3 regions of the Amedibacillus sp. YH-ame10 genome follow, and region 1 is predicted to be linked to each of the others. Evidence: predicted binding sites of a transcription regulator. Region 1 holds the regulator's gene; each other region holds the start of a gene.
The links. The regulator Rex, encoded in region 1, represses fermentation and respiration genes when NADH is low (regulators of the CRP and FNR family bind a similar motif). The targets are predictions, from matches to a motif close to GTGAANNNNTTCAC.

Region 1 (5,832 bases):
TGAAATAACGTATTAAAATTAACTATGTAATACATAATACGTCTAAGGAGGGTCAAACATGGACTGTTTAGCTAGATTACGACAACTCATGAACCAGCACCATATGACTGAATACAAACTATCTCAGGCATCTGGAATTCCATTGAGTACGATCAATTCACTCTTCCATAAAGGAAATTCTCCTACTATACCCACGCTGGAGGGTCTATGCAGAGGATTGGATATTTCATTAAGTGATTTCTTTTACGAACCAGGCAACAATGATGATATGGAAAAAGAAACACAATTCTTGATTGGTAATTGGAAAATGCTAACAAGAGAACAAAAAACAATTATACTAGATGTCATCAAAATGTTATTAGAAGCTTAAAGACTGTTCGCAGTCTTTTTCTTATACTTGAGAGAGGAGTTGTTGTATCGTTTCCTGATTACATTGTGCTATTGTTAGGATATCTCTTGGTTGAGGCGAATTAGAAAGCACATATTCCATCCAAGCAGTACTTAACCATCGATCAAACTTATATCCACATTCTTTAAATACTCCAATTGTTTGAAAGCCAAGTTTTTCATGTAAGGAAATGCTTGCGTCATTAGGAATTGTAATACAAGAATAAGCGATATGATAGTTTTGTAGTTTAAGTAATGCTAGAAGTACCTTCATTAAGGATGATCCAATTTGTTGACGTACAACATTAGGATGCACATAAACACTTAACTCTACATCCCATTGATACGCTTCTCTTTCACGAAAACTACTTGCATATGCATAAGCGACAACCTCACCATCCAGTTCACATACCAAAAATGGATATTTGTTTTGTATGATTGTAAGTTTTTCTTCCCATTCTTTTTCATTCATTGCTTCATAGGCAAAAGTAGCAACACTGTTGTTTACATAATACTCATAGATTGTACAAATCGTTGGTATATCGCGTGAAGTCGCGAATCGTATTTTTTTCATAGTCTCTCCTAGTAGAAAGCCATGAGGTCATCATGGCTTTTTCTTAAAATATTAGGTTTCTTGGTGTACGTGGGAATGGTTCTACATCACGAATGTTTTGCATACCCGTCATATACATTAACAAACGATCAAATCCTAGTCCAAATCCTGCATGTTTACATCCACCATAACGACGAAGATCCATATACCACTGCAATCCTTCTTTCGCCATTCCAAGTTCATCCATACGTTTCTCTAATACATCATAACGTTCTTCACGCTGTGATCCCCCTACTAACTCACCAACTCCTGGCACAAGTAGATCACAAGCAGCTACAGTCTTGTTATCATCGTTTACACGCATATAGAACGCTTTGATATCTTTTGGATAATCCGTTAAGAAGACAGGACCATTTACAATCTGTTCACAGATATAACGTTCATGTTCACTGTTCAAATCCATTCCCCACTCTACTTTATTTTCAAATTTCACATCTGCTTTTGATAACAGTTCAATTGCTTCTGTATAAGGCATACGTTTGAATTCACTGTTGCGTACACTCTTGATACGATCGATGCATCCTTTATCAATCATGGTATTGAAGAAGTTCATTTCCTCTGGTGCATTTTCTAACACATAGTCAATGCAATATTTCACCATATCTTCGATTAAGTTCATATCGTCATCTAAATCTGCAAATGCAATTTCTGGTTCAATCATCCAAAACTCTGACGCATGACGTGAAGTATTTGAGTTTTCAGCACGGAACGCTGGACCAAACGTATACACATCACGGAAAGCCATCGCAAACGCTTCTACATGCAATTGACCAGTAACGGTAAGGAACGCTTCTTTCCCAAAGAAATCATCTTCATAGTTTTGGTTATCAATGGTAGTTGCTCGAAACATCTCGCCAGCACCTTCTCCATCATTTCCAGTAATGATTGGAGTTTGCACATATACAAATCCTTGATCTTGGAAGAATTCATGGATTGCCATAGATAACACAGAACGTAAACGGAAGATTGCATAAAAACTATTTGCACGAGGACGTAAATGTGGTATCTCACGCATGTACTCAAAACTATGACGCTTTTTCTGTAATGGATAATCACGATCACAATCACCTTCTAAAGTAGCTTCCGTAAGGATAATTTCAAAAGGTTGTTTCCCTTCTGGTGTCAATTTTATTTTACCAGTGATACTGATTGCTGCCCCTGTAGGATACTTTTCTACATCTTCAAAGTTTTTAAGTTCTTGCATATACACCAATTGGGCATTGCGGAAATACGTACCATCATTTAATTCAATAAACCCTAATTTTCCACTGCAACGATTGGTACGAATCCACCCTTGCAACTGCACATATTCTAATGAGTCTAGTTCTACATGAGAGCCACTCATCACAATTTCATAGAGCTCTCTAATTGTCATAAATTCAAACATTTTTCTTTCCTCCTATGTTCTGTAACAACAAAAAAACGTTCCTAACATTCAGGAACGTATCTTTACGCGGTGCCATCCTGATTCCTATCAAATACATGATAGACATCTTGATTTGGATATAACGTAATCCTTACGAAGCCGTCTACTATGATTTCTCCGGCTTAACTCCACAGCTGTTCGCTTGATAGATTTATATGTACCATCTTTCACCCTCATGGCTCGCTTCTACACTTGACCTATCACGGTCTGTTTCATCGTTCTGTATTCAAGCTGTTTGTTTCAAATACCAACTCTTGTATAGATGATACCACATCTACACTCTTTAATACAACCCCTTTTGGAATTTGTATATGTTCATGCGTAAAATCAACCAAACCTGTAATTCCACAGGCAATCAATCGATCTACTGTTTGTTGAATATTTTCAGATATTGCCAGAATTGCTATTCGGCATCCTTCTGGTACTAACTCATCTAAATCTTTAATATCGTATACTGGAATACCGAAACGTACTCCTTGACGATCTGGGTTCACATCAAATGCGCAAGCTATTTCACCTACAACATAATCCCATTTATTATACTTCATTAAGGCACGCCCCATATTACCGGCTCCTACAAGTATGATTTTTTCATCAAAGTCCATACCTAACTGCTGGTTAAAGATTTCAATCAATCGATTTACATCATAACCATAGCCCTGTTTCCCAAGATTTCCTAAAAAAGAAAAATCTCTACGAATGGTGGTCGGTTCAATATTGACGACACTAGCAAGTTCCTTTGACATGATTCTTTCTACTCCAGAACTCTTTAATTTACGTAATGCTTTTAAGTATACAGGGTAGCGCTGCAAGGTTGCACGCGGTACATTTTTCTCTGACATTATAATCACCCACAAGCTAGTATACCACATTTTTTTACATTTGTGAATATTTTATCTTTCTTAACTAGCGTAATATTTTTCATATCTTTTTATGCAAAGAATTCAATCCTATTATATATACATTTTCAATAAATTATACTTCTTCTACATATCGAGTCCAAGTATTTCTTCCTCTTTCTTTTGAGCGATACATAGCCTTATCTGCCAATCTTAAAACTTCATGCGTATCAGCTATAGTCTGTCTATCACAATTTGCATAGCCAATGGATAACGTAATTTGTTGACTACACTTTGATTGCTTATGTTCCATATTTTGTGCAGCTAAATCACTTCGTACCGCATGAATGAACTTCTCGATTTCTTCGTTGCTTTGATCCTTACAGAAACATGCAAATTCATCTCCACCATAACGACAAGGGATAATACCATCATGACTGTAACGATTCAAAGTATCTCCGACCATACGTAATGTAAGATCGCCATGAATGTGTCCATACGAGTCGTTATATTCTTTAAAGTAATCAATATCCATCATAATAATTCCTAAAGAATGAATCGTGTCATCTTTTTCTTCCATAAGTTGATTGAAATAACGACGATTATAAATATTGGTTAAATCATCAATATGAACTTCATCTACCAAGCGCCTATTTTCTTTCAACGTAGTTTCATGTTTTAAAATTATCTCTTGAAGATGTATTCTAGCCTTCATTCCATTCACACGAACATCATCTTCCATAACTGAAATCTTGCGCATTGTATGATAATAAGATTGATAACTTTCTTGAAGTTCTACATCATCTGAAAATGACTCCGCATAAAAAACACGTAAGTCTACAAGACGGCTGATGAAAGATATCTCATTCATCGTACCATATTCATCCAATATATCTAAATAGCGTTTCGCATATTCTTTTTCTTTAAGTTTTACAAGGGCACTCGTAATATGTAGCAAAAACATAATAATAATATAACGATCATCTACTCCATAATAATCTCGTTCTATAATTTCTTCAGCAATTTCTTTCGTTTTCTCTTTATTCCCTTGAAATGCTGCCTCTAAAAGACGTCCTGTACGACAACAAAACGTATGAAAACTAGTATCCCCCATACGGGCTATTTCACTATCTTCACAAATTGTTAAATACGCATCCATTTCATTTAACTGGTCCATATAACCGCTTACTTCTGCTAGATTATACAGAACGATTGTCAATAAACGAGCATCTTTAAACTGACCTTCTAACATCGCTTGATATGCATTTTCATAATATTTTACAGCTTCATCATATTGTTTATGTCCTTGAAACATATCCGCAATATTATTCCAAGCATTACATCTTTGGTATGCATCTTTTAATTCCTCTGCCAACGCAATTGATTCCAAATAGAATTGAAGAGCATTTTGTTCATCGTTGATCAAATGATAATAAAAACCTAGTAAATGACAGACCTTCATATAAAGCGCAGGATATAGCGTTTTTGAACAAAGTTGTTTCGCATCGTATAAATACTGTCCACTTAACATCGCATCGTTTTGAGCAAGATAGTAGTCGCCTAAATACGTATAAGCAAATGCTGTAGCATATCCATAGGAGTGTTGTTTGCTTAGATCTAACAACTCTAGACAACAAGCCTTCTCTTTTTCTAGATCCGTAAAACGAACGTTTAACACGGTATTGATGAGTTCGTTCATATGCTGAAGTAAATTGCTCATGACTTGTGACACCTCCTATCTCCAATTTATATTTCATTTGTGTTTTTCGTGCTTATATTATACCACACGATTATGTGATAAATCTTTATTAAATATGTATTTTTCATATCTTCAAATCCAAAAGACGAAAAAACCCCCATATATCATGAGAGTTTATGCATACTGTTTTAAATCAAGACTTGGATCTGCAGTGCAATCAAAGTCACCACGAACACCATGTTGATAAGCAATATAACCAGCAACTGCAATCATCGCTGCATTATCTGTACAACAAGAAAGTGGAGGAATTACAAACTTGATATCTGGATATTCCTTGGCCAAATCTTGTTCTACTTTTTCACGTAAACGGGAATTAGCCGCAACTCCCCCTGCTAACACCATTTGTGTTGGATGATACCTATCAAGAGCTTTGCGAGCTCTTAACAACAATGCATCCAGTGCAGTTTCTTGATAAGATGCTGCTAAGTCAGCGGGTTCAAAGGTTTCACCTTTGCGCTTGCAACGATCGATAAATTGTAGAACACTACTCTTTAATCCACTAAATGAGAAATCTAATTCGTTTTCAGTCTTTGGTTTTGCAAGAGCATAGATTGGCTTACCTTCTTTCGCAAGTTTATCCACATAAACTCCACCAGGGTAAGGAAGTCCTAATACACGTCCAACTTTATCTCCAGCCTCACCAATCGCATCATCCTGTGTTGTACCCAAGATTTCAAAGTCCCATTCATTTTTCATATAAACAAGTTCTGTGTGTCCACCAGATACAACAAGTGCCATTAATGGAAATGTCAAATCCGTAATCAGACGATTTGCGTAAATATGTCCCGCTATATGATGAACTGGAACA
Region 2 (5,832 bases), on a different contig from region 1:
AAATGATAAAAGAGGGTTTATTGGAGGAAATAAAATCGCTTGTATCCTCTCATGAAAATGTATGGGACTTACAAAGTTTTCAAGGAATTGGATATAAAGAATGGAAAGAATACTTTGAGGGTTCTGCGTCTATCGAAGAAAGTGTAGAAAAAATCAAAAAGAACTCACGCAATTTTGCAAAACGTCAATACACTTGGTTTCGAAATCAAATGCAAGTACATTGGTATGATATTGAAACGAGTGGGTATCCTGAATGTGTAGTTACAGATGTGAAAGAGTGGTTAGATAACTGATATGGAAACACCATTACAAAGAATGGAATTATTGATTGGAAAAGAAGGAATTGATACACTTCAAAATGCGTGTGTTATGGTGGTAGGGGTTGGCGGTGTTGGCTCTTATAGTGCAGAATCACTAGCTCGTTGTGGAATAGGAAAATTGATTCTTGTAGACGGAGATCAAGTTGCGTTAAGTAATTTGAATCGTCAAATACATGCGACTTTTCAAACAGTAGGTCGTTCAAAAACTGAAGTGATGAAAGAACGCATTGAAACGTATCGTAAGGATTGTGAGATTGTACGATATGATATGTTTTATGATGAAAGTAAAAATGAACAGTTGTTTCAAGAACACGTGGATTTTGTAGTAGATGCGATTGATACAATGACATCTAAATTAGCTTTAATTCGTTATTGTTTAGAACATAAGATTAACTTTATTTCTAGTATGGGAATGGCAAATCGCATGGATCCTACAAAGATTGAAATTACAGAACTTATGAAAACTAGCTATGATCCAGTAGCAAAAGTGATGCGTAATCTTGTACGAAAGAATCGTATTAAAGGAAAGATACCAGTGGTATGTTCAAGCGAACATCCAAGTGTACAAACAAGTATTGTGAATGAAGATGGTGTTACTAGAAAACAGAAAATGCCACCAGCAAGTTCTCCGTTTGTACCAACAGCTGCTGGTATTGCGATTGCCTCTTATGCTGTTCAAAAAATAATAAATAGTGAAGATTATTGATTGATTTTTTATGTTGTAAGTTTTAGCTCATATTGTTATTTCTTTTGAAAGCAGAAATTATTATCTAAAAATAACGGAGGTAAACAATATTGGATTAGATAGTTTAGTTTTAGGCATGGAACTATGAGTACATGTTTTTCATGATATAGATAACGTAAAACAGGGTAATTGAACGCATACACAAACATGTAGGTTATTATTTATGCGATTGATTTTGTTGGTACAACAATTCAAATAAACTATCAAAAAAATATAACAAAGAATATTTGGATTCTTTTGAGAACTCTTTAAATCCAAGAGGTGATTCAATTGTATTATTGAGGCATATTGTATGTTCAATTTGCTTTGCTAAAGAAGAATTTTCACGATTGGTAACTAAATAGAGGTTATTGTTGTCAATTTCTTTTAAAAACTGCAGTAGTTCTCTAGATTCACCACTATTTGATATAAATATGATGAAATCATCCTTTGATATTGTATGCAATAAAAGACGCTGTGTATCTGAGTTGGACTCAAAAATATATTTTCCTTTTTGTTTTTTATTGCATTTTGTAGAAAAATCTAATGCTGAAATTTGACTTTGTCCAGAGGCGAATAAATAAATATTATTTGCTTTTTTTATATTCTCAATGAATTTTTGAATACTATCTATATGTTGATTATAATAGACGTCAACAAGATGTATAGATTCCATTATTGTCGAACTGCTATTTTCATCTACTCTATTCAAATCTCGAACAAATACTTTATAGGATTGTTCTCCGAAATAATGAATAAATTTTGTGATTGCGGCATTTGAACAGAAAGCTTTTTCCGCAAGACTTACTAAATTTAAATCAAAATCTTTTTCTTCGTAACCTAGAATAACATCAGCTATTAGTTTGCTAGCATTTGTTAATTCGTAATAGTTTGCTTGTATGCGTTTTCTTAAATTGTTCATTATGTAATTTTTCACCCTTTATATAATTTTTCACTTATAATTATAACATATTGCATAAAATTACACAAGTGTGATATAAATAGATTGTTGAAAGCAATTAGGAGGATAACAAGATGAAGATTATTGCGATTACATCATGTCCAACAGGAATAGCACATACATATATGTCAGCTACTCGATTGGAACAATCAGCAAAGAAACAAGGGTATGAAATTAAAGTAGAAAAACAAGGGGCGAAAGGAATCGAAGATCGTCTTACAAAAGAAGATATTCAATCAGCAGATTGTATTATTTTTGCAGTAGATACAAAAGTTAAAGAAGAAGATCGTTTTGCAGGAAAATCAATTTATCGTTGTCCTGTATCTGCTCCAATCAAAAACCCAGAAGAAGTGATCAAGAATGCAATAGCTTATACAAAGGGTAAAAATGATGGTATTGTGAAAAAACAAACGGGTTCAATAAAAAACCATATTTTAACAGGTGTATCTTATATGATTCCAATTGTAATAGCAGCTTCTGTAATTATGGGAATTGCTAGAATTGGAGCTATGGCATTTAATGTTACAGATATTTGGGATGCATCTCATGCAGGAAGTAATTTATTAGGCTTCTTCCATACACTAGATGGGTTAGGTGGAACTGCCTTGGGGTTGATGTTACCAGTATTCGCTGGATTTATTTCATATTCAATTGCAGATAAACCAGGACTTGCTGCAGGTTTTGCTGGCGGTATGTTAGCAAAGAACATTGAATCAGGTTTCTTTGGGGCATTGGCCGCTGGTATCTTAGCTGGATATATTACAAAATACCTAATCGATCATGTAAAATTCAAGGGTGCTGCTGAATCTTTAGGAACTGTATTTATTATTCCTGTAGGTTCTGTATTAATTACAATGCTGATCGTAAATTATGTTGTAGGAATACCATTCGCCTGGTTGAATCAAGCTTTGATTGATGGATTAAATAGCTTAAGTGGAGGATCAACTATCCTTATGGCAATGGTTGTGGGAGCGATGGTTGGAGCAGACTTAGGTGGACCAATTAACAAAGCGGCTGTAGTTACTGCTATGGGATTATTAGAATCTGGCGTATTTGCACCTAACACTGCGGCACAGGTTGCAATTATTGTACCAGCTTTAGGATATGGAATTATATCTTTAATCAAAGGTCAAAAATTCAGTGCATCATTTAAAAATGCAGGGAATGCATCCTTCATTATGGGACTTGTTGGTGTAAGTGAAGGAGCTATCCCGTTTACATTAGCAAATCCAAAGATCCTAGTATTTGTAAATATCATTGGTTGTGGAGTAGCATCTTCCATCGCAGTTGGATTAGGAGCTGTTAATAGTATTCCTATTTCAGGCATTTATGGATGGTTATTGGTTGATCAATGGCCTATCTATGTATTAGCAATTATTGTAGGTACATGTATTATAGCTGCTGGGGCATACTTAACTAGAACATCATTTGAAGTAGAAGATTCAACAAGTGTCCTATAATCGAACTATTCATATTGTAAGTCATACACATTGGGATCGTGAGTGGTACTTCAGCACAAGCGATTCTCTTGTGTTAATGGATCAAACATTTTCTGATATACTAGAAGAACTAAATGAAAATAAACAAGCGAATTTCTGTTTAGATGGGCAAGTTTCCATAGTAGAAGAGTATATAAAACTATACCCAGAAAAGCTAGTAAATATCCAACAACTAGTAAAAGAAAAGCGTTTATTTATAGGCCCTTGGTATACACAAACAGATACCCAGTTAGTAAGCGGACAATCCATTATAGAGAACTTATATTATGGCATTTATCGTAGTAAACAACTAGTTAAGGATTATATGAAAGTAGGTTATTTGCCTGATACATTTGGATTCTGTAATCAAATGCCCATGATTATGAATCAATTTTCAATAGATAACTTTGTATTTTGGCGTGGTGCTGATTTTCAAAAACAAAATATTGCCCCCTATTTTAAATGGATTGGACAAGATCAAAGTGAAGTAACAGGAATCATTTTACACAATGGATATGGAATGGCAAAAGGCTTTAACTCAGAAAGTGCCTTTGTGGAGCATAAACTAAATCCATTGATTAAAGAATACAAAACATTGACAGATAGTGAACATATATTAATTCCGGTAGGAAATGACCAGTTTAATGTCATTGTTGATTTAGATAAAAAGATAAAAGAAGTTAGTGATGATTTGAAAATTAGTACGTATGAAGAGTTTGCGAAAGTTATAAAAACACAACCCTTAAAGCCTTATCAAGGTGAATTTAGAGAAGTGAAATATTCTCGTATACATAAGAGCTGTGGTGCTATTCGAATTGATATAAAAAAATCAAATTATCAAGCAGAACAGGAGCTTATTAAAATCACACAACCTCTACAAGTGATGGCTAAAATGGAAGGAATGCAAATGAGTGATAACTTAATTGCAGAAGCATTCAAGCTCTTATTTGAAGGACAAGCACATGATGGAATTGTAGGTTGTGTGAGTGATAGCGTTGCGAGTGACATTTTGAATCGTAATAAGCAAGCTATAGAAATAGCAAAATCAGCTCAGAACTATATGAAAAAGCATTTTGCAAAACGCTTAAACTTAAAAGAAGATGAAATTGTAATCTTTAATTTTGAACCAAAAGAATTTTATGGTTACAAAGAAGTTGAAATATTTAGTTTAGATGAATATATAAGTATTGATGGAGTAGAAGCTAGTACCATTCTAGAAACAAAGAAATATTTTGGATATCCTCATGCATTGGTAGAAACACCTATTGAGAATTATTATGTAAAAGAAGATGATTATTATCTTCATAAAGTTCTTGTGAAAGTGAAGCTTCCATCTTTTGGTTACAAGGTATTCAAATTCCATTCCATTCAAGAACCAAAAATACAAGTTCCTAATCAATTAAGCATATCAAATTCAATTTATAAAATATCGTTTGAAGATCACCATGTTTCTTTAACATATGAAGATGAAACAGTAAAAGATTTTATATCTCTTTGGGATATGGGAAATGATGGAGACACCTATGACTTTTCTCCTTTAGAAAATGATTATGAGGTATGTGTACAAATGCAGGAAGCAAGTGTAGTCATAAAAGATAGTATCCAAATTATGAATATTGATTGTACGATGAAATTGCCATCAAACATAGAGAAAAGAAAAGAAAACATATATGATAGCGAAATGGATTGCAAGATTGAAATTCGCCTACAAGAGGATGAACTTATCAAAGTCAAAGTTGTAGTAGATAATACAATTTTATCTCATCGAATAAGACTAGCGATAAGAGGTTTTGAACATATAAAGAAAGCATTAGCAGCTACTCCTTTTGGAACTATTCAAAGAAATGTGCTGAATGATGAAATTGAAAATTGGCAAGACTCATATGTGGAATATCCAGTAGATATAGAAACAAATAGTGGTTTTGTGACTGCTTGTCAAGAAGGAAAACAACTTGTGGTATTAAATAAAGGAGTAAAAGAATATCAAACGATTGATGATAGAATTTATATGACTTTATTTTCATCTTGTAATGAATTAGGAAAACCTGATTTATTGAATCGTCCAGGTAGAGCAAGTGGAGATACTACAAAAAAAGGACATATACGTATGTTTACACCTCTTGCACAAGTTCTAGGAGTACATGAATTTGAATTTGCTATTGTGTTCGCAGAAAATGTAGATGCTACATTATACAATTATCTTCATACATTTGAAGCACCAAGTGTGTTCTATCAAAATCAAAGCTTAAACTTATTCTATGAGCGAATTGACAATAAAATTCAATTTACAGGGAAACAAGAAGCAATTTTGCCACTTGAAAAATCTTATATGCAGGTAGACAATAATCT
Region 3 (5,832 bases), on a different contig from region 1:
GAAAACAATGCCAAACACTCCTGCATTAGTAGGAGAGGGAATGGCTGCAATTTCACCATCAAGCAATGTTACAAAAGAAGAAACTGCAGAAATCGTTGCCATCTTTAATAGTTTTGGTAAAAGTGAAATTGTACCTGAAAAATTAATGGATGCCGTGACAGCGGTAAGTGGATCATCACCTGCATATATTTACATGCTAATTGAAGCTATGGCAGATGCTGCTGTTGTGGAAGGAATGCCTAGACCACAAGCATATGCTTTCGCTGCACAAGCAGTGTATGGCTCTGCAAAAATGGTAATGGAAACAGGAAAACACCCTGGAGAACTAAAAGATATGGTTTGTTCACCAGGAGGAACAACAATAGCGGCAGTTGCTAAGCTAGAGGAGACTGGGTTTCGTTCTTCTATCATGCAAGCAATGAAAGCATGCGCTGACAAATCAAAAATGATGTCAGAATAAGAATAGGGAGAAATAATTAAAATGGATGCGACTACAATCATACTTACCGTATTATGGGTTTTGTTAATTAGTTACACAATTTACTTTGCAATCGATATTTACAAACATAAACACGAGTTTGAAAAAGACACTTCTTGGGTTAAGACGGGTGCCATTGGAGCATTGGTAAACTTCTTTGATCCACTAGGTATCGGTGCTTTTGCCCCTCAAACTGCATTATTAAAATTTACAAAGCAAACAAGAGATAAACTTATTCCAGGAACGATGAATGTTGCAAACTGTATTCCTGTATTATTACAAGCAATTATCTTTACAACTGTTGTTAAGGTAGAAGCTATTACCTTAGTTGCTATGCTTATATCCGCAATGGCGGGTGCCGTACTTGGTGCGGGCATCGTTTCTAGAATGTCAGAAAAAAGAATTCGTTTAGTTATGGGATTTGCACTTGCTTGTACTGCATTTATCATGTTCTCATCTTTGATGGGATGGTTCCCAGTAGGTGGAAATTCCATTGGTTTATCTGGTGTTAAATTAGTTATTGCTGTTTCTGTAAACTTTATATTAGGAGCATTGATGACAGCTGGTGTTGGATTATATAACCCTTGTATGGTATTAATCTTCTTATTAGGAATGTCTCCAGATGTAGCATTTCCAATCATGATGGGTTCTTGTGCATTTTTAATGCCACCTGCATCCGTTAAATTTATTAAGGAAAATGCATACAATCGTAAATCTGCTTTATCCATGTGTATCTTTGGTTCTATTGCTACATTAATAGCATCCTTGGTTATCAAATCAATGCCTCTTGATGTATTGAAATGGATTGTAGTTGCAGTTACTGTATATACATCAACAGTTATGTTACGTGCTGGATTAAGTAAAATGCAAACGAAAGAAGAAAGAGTTGAAACTGCAAAAACAGTAGAAGCAAAATAAAATAGTATTAAGTAGTGATACGTATTGGCCCTTTAAGGGCCTTTTTGTTGTCTTAATGCACCAATACACATCGGTTTACTTACTTGCTTCTATAAAAGACTTAATATCTTGATTCGTACATAGTCTCCATAATTATATACCACAAATAATAAGATATGCAGGATAAACAGTGCCTATTGTAATCTGTAATAGATTGATATAGCATTGTTGGGATGTGAGTGGATAAAACATCCATTCACAACCTTTGAACGTAAAATAGATATATAGGTAAGAATATAGATAGGATACTATACGAAGCAACAAAGATGTTTTAAAAGCTTTATTGGACAACTTGTACGCAATTGCTACAGGAACGAAACCAAGAATATATGGGAATAGGCTACTGATAGCTTCTTCAAAATCAAAGAATGAGATACCACCTAAATTAGAAAGACAATACATTAACAAAACTTTAAAGATAAAGATCATTGCGATACAGCTTAATAATAAATATAAATGACACTTCTTATAGAGCACTTTTCCTCTTTCAATATTTAGATCGGTTAAAGATTCTCTCATTTCTATGTCCTCTTTTCTTTTATAGCCTTACTTTACTACAAAGGAGTAAGTAAGATATGAAGAAAGAGTTGCGAATACAACCAAAAAAAACGTTATAATTTCTAACGTTTTTTGGGTTGTATTCGTTTGGCTGTCTTTAACACAATGTATAAGAGCCATGCATCTAGAGGAAACATCACAATATTTTTGATGATTCTAGGTACTGCAAATAATAAAGTACCATACATCATATTCAACCATAATGGAGTTAGGATAAGGTTGATAACGATGGTGATGCTTAGTCGTGCTAAGATGACACGTTTCCATGAAATCTCTTCTTGTTTATAGAAAAAACATCCATAAATAAGTCCTGTAATAAATGCACTTATTGCGAAACCTGGAAAGTATGGTCCATTAGGATGTATAAGATATCCTAAAGTATCCGCAATGACTCCGGCTAAACCTGTTAAAATAGGTCCATAATATAATGCGGACACCGCCACTGCTAAACTTGAAAAACCAATACTTAAAAATGCACTAAAATCAATACGTACTGCTTTTAGAATAATGTCGATGGCGGTGAACATCGCACACCCACAAATGGATGAAACCTTTTTGATTTCTTTCGCACTATCCTTCATGTCTTGTGAAGCCTTTGAAACTAAACTCGCAAAGTTCATAAAAAAATACCTCCTTTTCCATATTGCATATAGAAAAAGAGATTGCTCTTTATATGCAACAGCGGGATGCGAACCAGAAATCGCAAGATAAACTTTTCGCCCGCCTGACAACTCCCCGTTCAGGTGGTACTTAACGCCTCTGGTCCTACTCTGCTTATGAGAGAATTATAGAGGGTATTGTATAAAAATACAAGTTTTTTATACATTTTATCTTGTGAAATTTTTCATTTGTGAAAAAAGCCTTTTTATATGCAAATGGTCGGTGTATAATAAATAATGGTAAGGAAAGTGAGGATTTATCAATGATTAATACATTAATCGAAAAAATTAAGGGAAAAGGTACAAGAATCGTATTTACAGAAGGTTCTGACCCACGTATCCTGGAAGCTGCAATTCGTCTACATAAAGAAAATATTCTAGTTCCAGTACTACTAGGAAATAGAGCAGAAATTCAGGGAGCTGCATCTGCAAATGGTTGGGATATTGAAGGTCTTGAGACATTGGATCCAATCGAATACAAAAATATGCAAATGATGATTACAAAAGTAGTCGAACTTCGTAAAGGTAAATTAGACGAAGAAGCTGCTAGAGAAGCATGTCTACACAGAAACTTCTTTGGTACAATGTATGTAAAACTTGGTTGTGCAGATGGATTATTAGGTGGAGCAACATACTCTACTGCTGATACTATTCGTCCTGCGTTACAGTTGGTAAAAACAAAACCTGGAAATTCTATCGTTTCTAGTTGCTTCATTCTTATGAAAGAGGGAGCAGAACAATTAGTTATGGGAGACTGTTCTATCAATATTGACCCTACGGTTGATGACTTAGTAGAAATCACACTACAAACAGCACACACTATCCGTCAGTTTGGTATCGAACCTAAAGTAGGCTTATTATCTTACTCAACTCTTGGTTCAGCAAAAGGGGAAAGTGTTTCTAAAGTAAAAGAAGCTGCAACTCGTTTGAAACGTATGCCTTTAGATTTTGAAGTTGAAGGTGAAATTCAGTTTGACTGCTGTGTATCACCAGAAGTTGCGAAATTGAAAGCACCAGATTCAAAATGCGCTGGTAAGATCAATACCTTTATCTTCCCTAATATCGATTCAGGAAACATCGGTTATAAAATCGCATCTCGTTTAGGTGATTATGAAGCAATTGGACCAATCCTACAAGGGTTGAACTCTCCAATCAATGACTTGTCACGTGGATGTAATGCAGAAGAAGTTTACAAAATGGCAATCGTAACTGCAGCACAGAAATACATGGATATCTAATATATTATGCCTGTCTATCATGACGGGCTTTTTTTAATGCTATATAGGACTATCCTAAAGAATTTCCATGAGGTAAATAAAAAGCGCCATGTAAAAAGCGCCTTTATATTTGTTTTCTAAGTTTCGATGTAGGTATTTTCAATATTTCACGGTATTTTGTAATTGCTCTTCTCGAGGACTTTATACCTTCTTGTTGGAGGAGTTCTGTAAGTTTTTGATCACTATAAGGATTGCAGGGAGACTCCTGTTTTATAAGTTCTGCTATACGTGAAATAATGGATGTGTTACTTTGACCATTTTCCAATTTAGCTGGGAAAAATTGCTTCAATGAAATATATCGATTTTGGAATTCAATTGACTTATTTGAAATTGCACGTGATATTGTGGATTCATGAACATTTAATTCTTTTGCGATATCCTTTAGGTTACATGGTTTCATCAAAGCATCTTTGAGAAAATAGTCATTTTGAAAGGAGCAAATACATGAAATAACAGAATGTAATGTAGATGTACGCTTTTCAATAGAAGAAATCAAAAGATTGGCAGATTTATAATAATCTTTGAAATAGGGTGCTTCTTCATAGGATTTTGACAGACTCGTTATACGAGGGGAGAAATTATTCTCTAAAAAGGTAACTTTTATTGTATTGTGTTCAATAGAAATCTTTGCCTCTGGTGTAAGATATTCTGTATTATTGAAGTAGGATGCAGTAGGTTTTGGATTTAGGTTGCGAATCAAGGAAACAGCATCTTGTAGTACGTCTTTTTGCAGAGAAAGATGTTCACAGATAGAATTCCATTTTCCTTTTGCTAGATCATCTAGGTGTTGATTTACAATCTCTATAGCTACTTTAGGAAGTGGATTTTGCATGCTAAGTTGAATAAGTAAACACTCTTGAAGATTTCTAGAGAAGACTCCATATGGTTCAAATGTTTGCATACGTTCAATCACATCTTCTAAAATATCTTCAGTTATAGAAAACAAAGTGAAAACTTCTTCATTGTCGATATGCAAGTATCCGTTACAATCCAAGGAATCAATTAGATAAAGACCTAGTTTGTATGGTATCTCATCCTCATAATAACGCAATTGTTCTTCCAACAAATCAAATAAACTTTTTTCTTGGTAACATATAGCACAAGCTTTTTCATAAATATCTTCACTAGAAGATGAACAATAACTATCCTCTTCAATTTCAAGGAGAGGATTTTCTTCTATCGCTTTCCTTATTTCACTTTGCAGTTGTTGGTTATTCATAGAAAGGATATGAAGTGCGTATTGTTGTTTTTGAGTAAATGTTTGCGTTTGTTTATAAGTTAAATTTGTTCGAGTTTCTAGCTTCATGAGTTCACCTACTTCTTTTTTTATTCTTTTATGTAAATGGGATTAGACCATGCGCTGTTTCCATCCTCATCTATACATTTGACGCGTATCCATTGTTCTTGTCCACGTAATGTATACGTTCCTTCTGTTAGGAGGTTATTTCTACTTTGTATGCTATAACCTCTTCTTGGCCAAGCTTTGAATATAATTTCTTTTACTTCACTACATGTTACATGTACTTGTTGATCGCGTATTTCAAATTGATAAATTTCAGGTCCAGTGGAAGCATAATACGTTCCACTTTGTAATGCTTCACTGATAGAGTCTCTTGTTAGTGCACTTGCTTGAATCATTGTAAAACCACCAAAGCTATCCCACATATGGATTCCTTCCTCGTAGCGATGAGAGTTATGGTTATCATCACACGCTAGTGCACCAATAGGTTTATATCTTAATAGTTCATCATAGAATATTTCATTATTTCCTAGATCTGTTTCAACATGGCAATTATGATTATAAAGTTCTAAGAAATCATAGTTTTCTAATGCTAATAGATGTTCACACGTATTAAAGGACCAATATGGATGATTGATCATTACGAAGTTTCCATGATCTTTC

Region 2: a site for Rex is predicted at 1,968-1,981, ahead of ACWG42_RS12125 (PTS fructose transporter subunit IIC). Genes of this name have one in related genera too.
Region 3: a site for Rex is predicted at 2,828-2,841, ahead of pta (phosphate acetyltransferase). Genes of this name have one in related genera too.

Annotation. Positions count from the first base shown of each region.
Region 1 covers NZ_JBSPFA010000002.1:4,536-10,367, reverse strand. Annotated here, with positions in the region: gene ACWG42_RS01185 (helix-turn-helix domain-containing protein) at 59-370, shown strand; gene ACWG42_RS01180 (N-acetyltransferase family protein) at 392-961, opposite strand; gene asnS (asparagine--tRNA ligase) at 1,005-2,387, opposite strand; gene ACWG42_RS01170 (redox-sensing transcriptional repressor Rex) at 2,639-3,268, opposite strand; gene ACWG42_RS01165 (diguanylate cyclase domain-containing protein) at 3,402-4,985, opposite strand; gene tsaD (tRNA (adenosine(37)-N6)-threonylcarbamoyltransferase complex transferase subunit TsaD) at 5,139-5,832, opposite strand, start outside.
Region 2 covers NZ_JBSPFA010000030.1:24,819-30,650, forward strand. Annotated here, with positions in the region: gene miaA (tRNA (adenosine(37)-N6)-dimethylallyltransferase MiaA) at 1-293, shown strand, start outside; gene ACWG42_RS12115 (tRNA threonylcarbamoyladenosine dehydratase) at 295-1,026, shown strand; gene ACWG42_RS12120 (MurR/RpiR family transcriptional regulator) at 1,223-1,966, opposite strand; gene ACWG42_RS12125 (PTS fructose transporter subunit IIC) at 2,080-3,465, shown strand; gene ACWG42_RS12130 (glycoside hydrolase family 38 N-terminal domain-containing protein) at 3,455-5,832, shown strand, end outside.
Region 3 covers NZ_JBSPFA010000024.1:7,450-13,281, forward strand. Annotated here, with positions in the region: gene proC (pyrroline-5-carboxylate reductase) at 1-460, shown strand, start outside; gene ACWG42_RS10780 (sulfite exporter TauE/SafE family protein) at 482-1,396, shown strand; gene ACWG42_RS10785 (hypothetical protein) at 1,529-1,954, opposite strand; gene ACWG42_RS10790 (folate family ECF transporter S component) at 2,056-2,613, opposite strand; THF riboswitch at 2,671-2,768, opposite strand; gene pta (phosphate acetyltransferase) at 2,916-3,890, shown strand; gene rpoN (RNA polymerase factor sigma-54) at 3,994-5,235, opposite strand; gene ACWG42_RS10805 (hypothetical protein) at 5,256-5,832, opposite strand, start outside.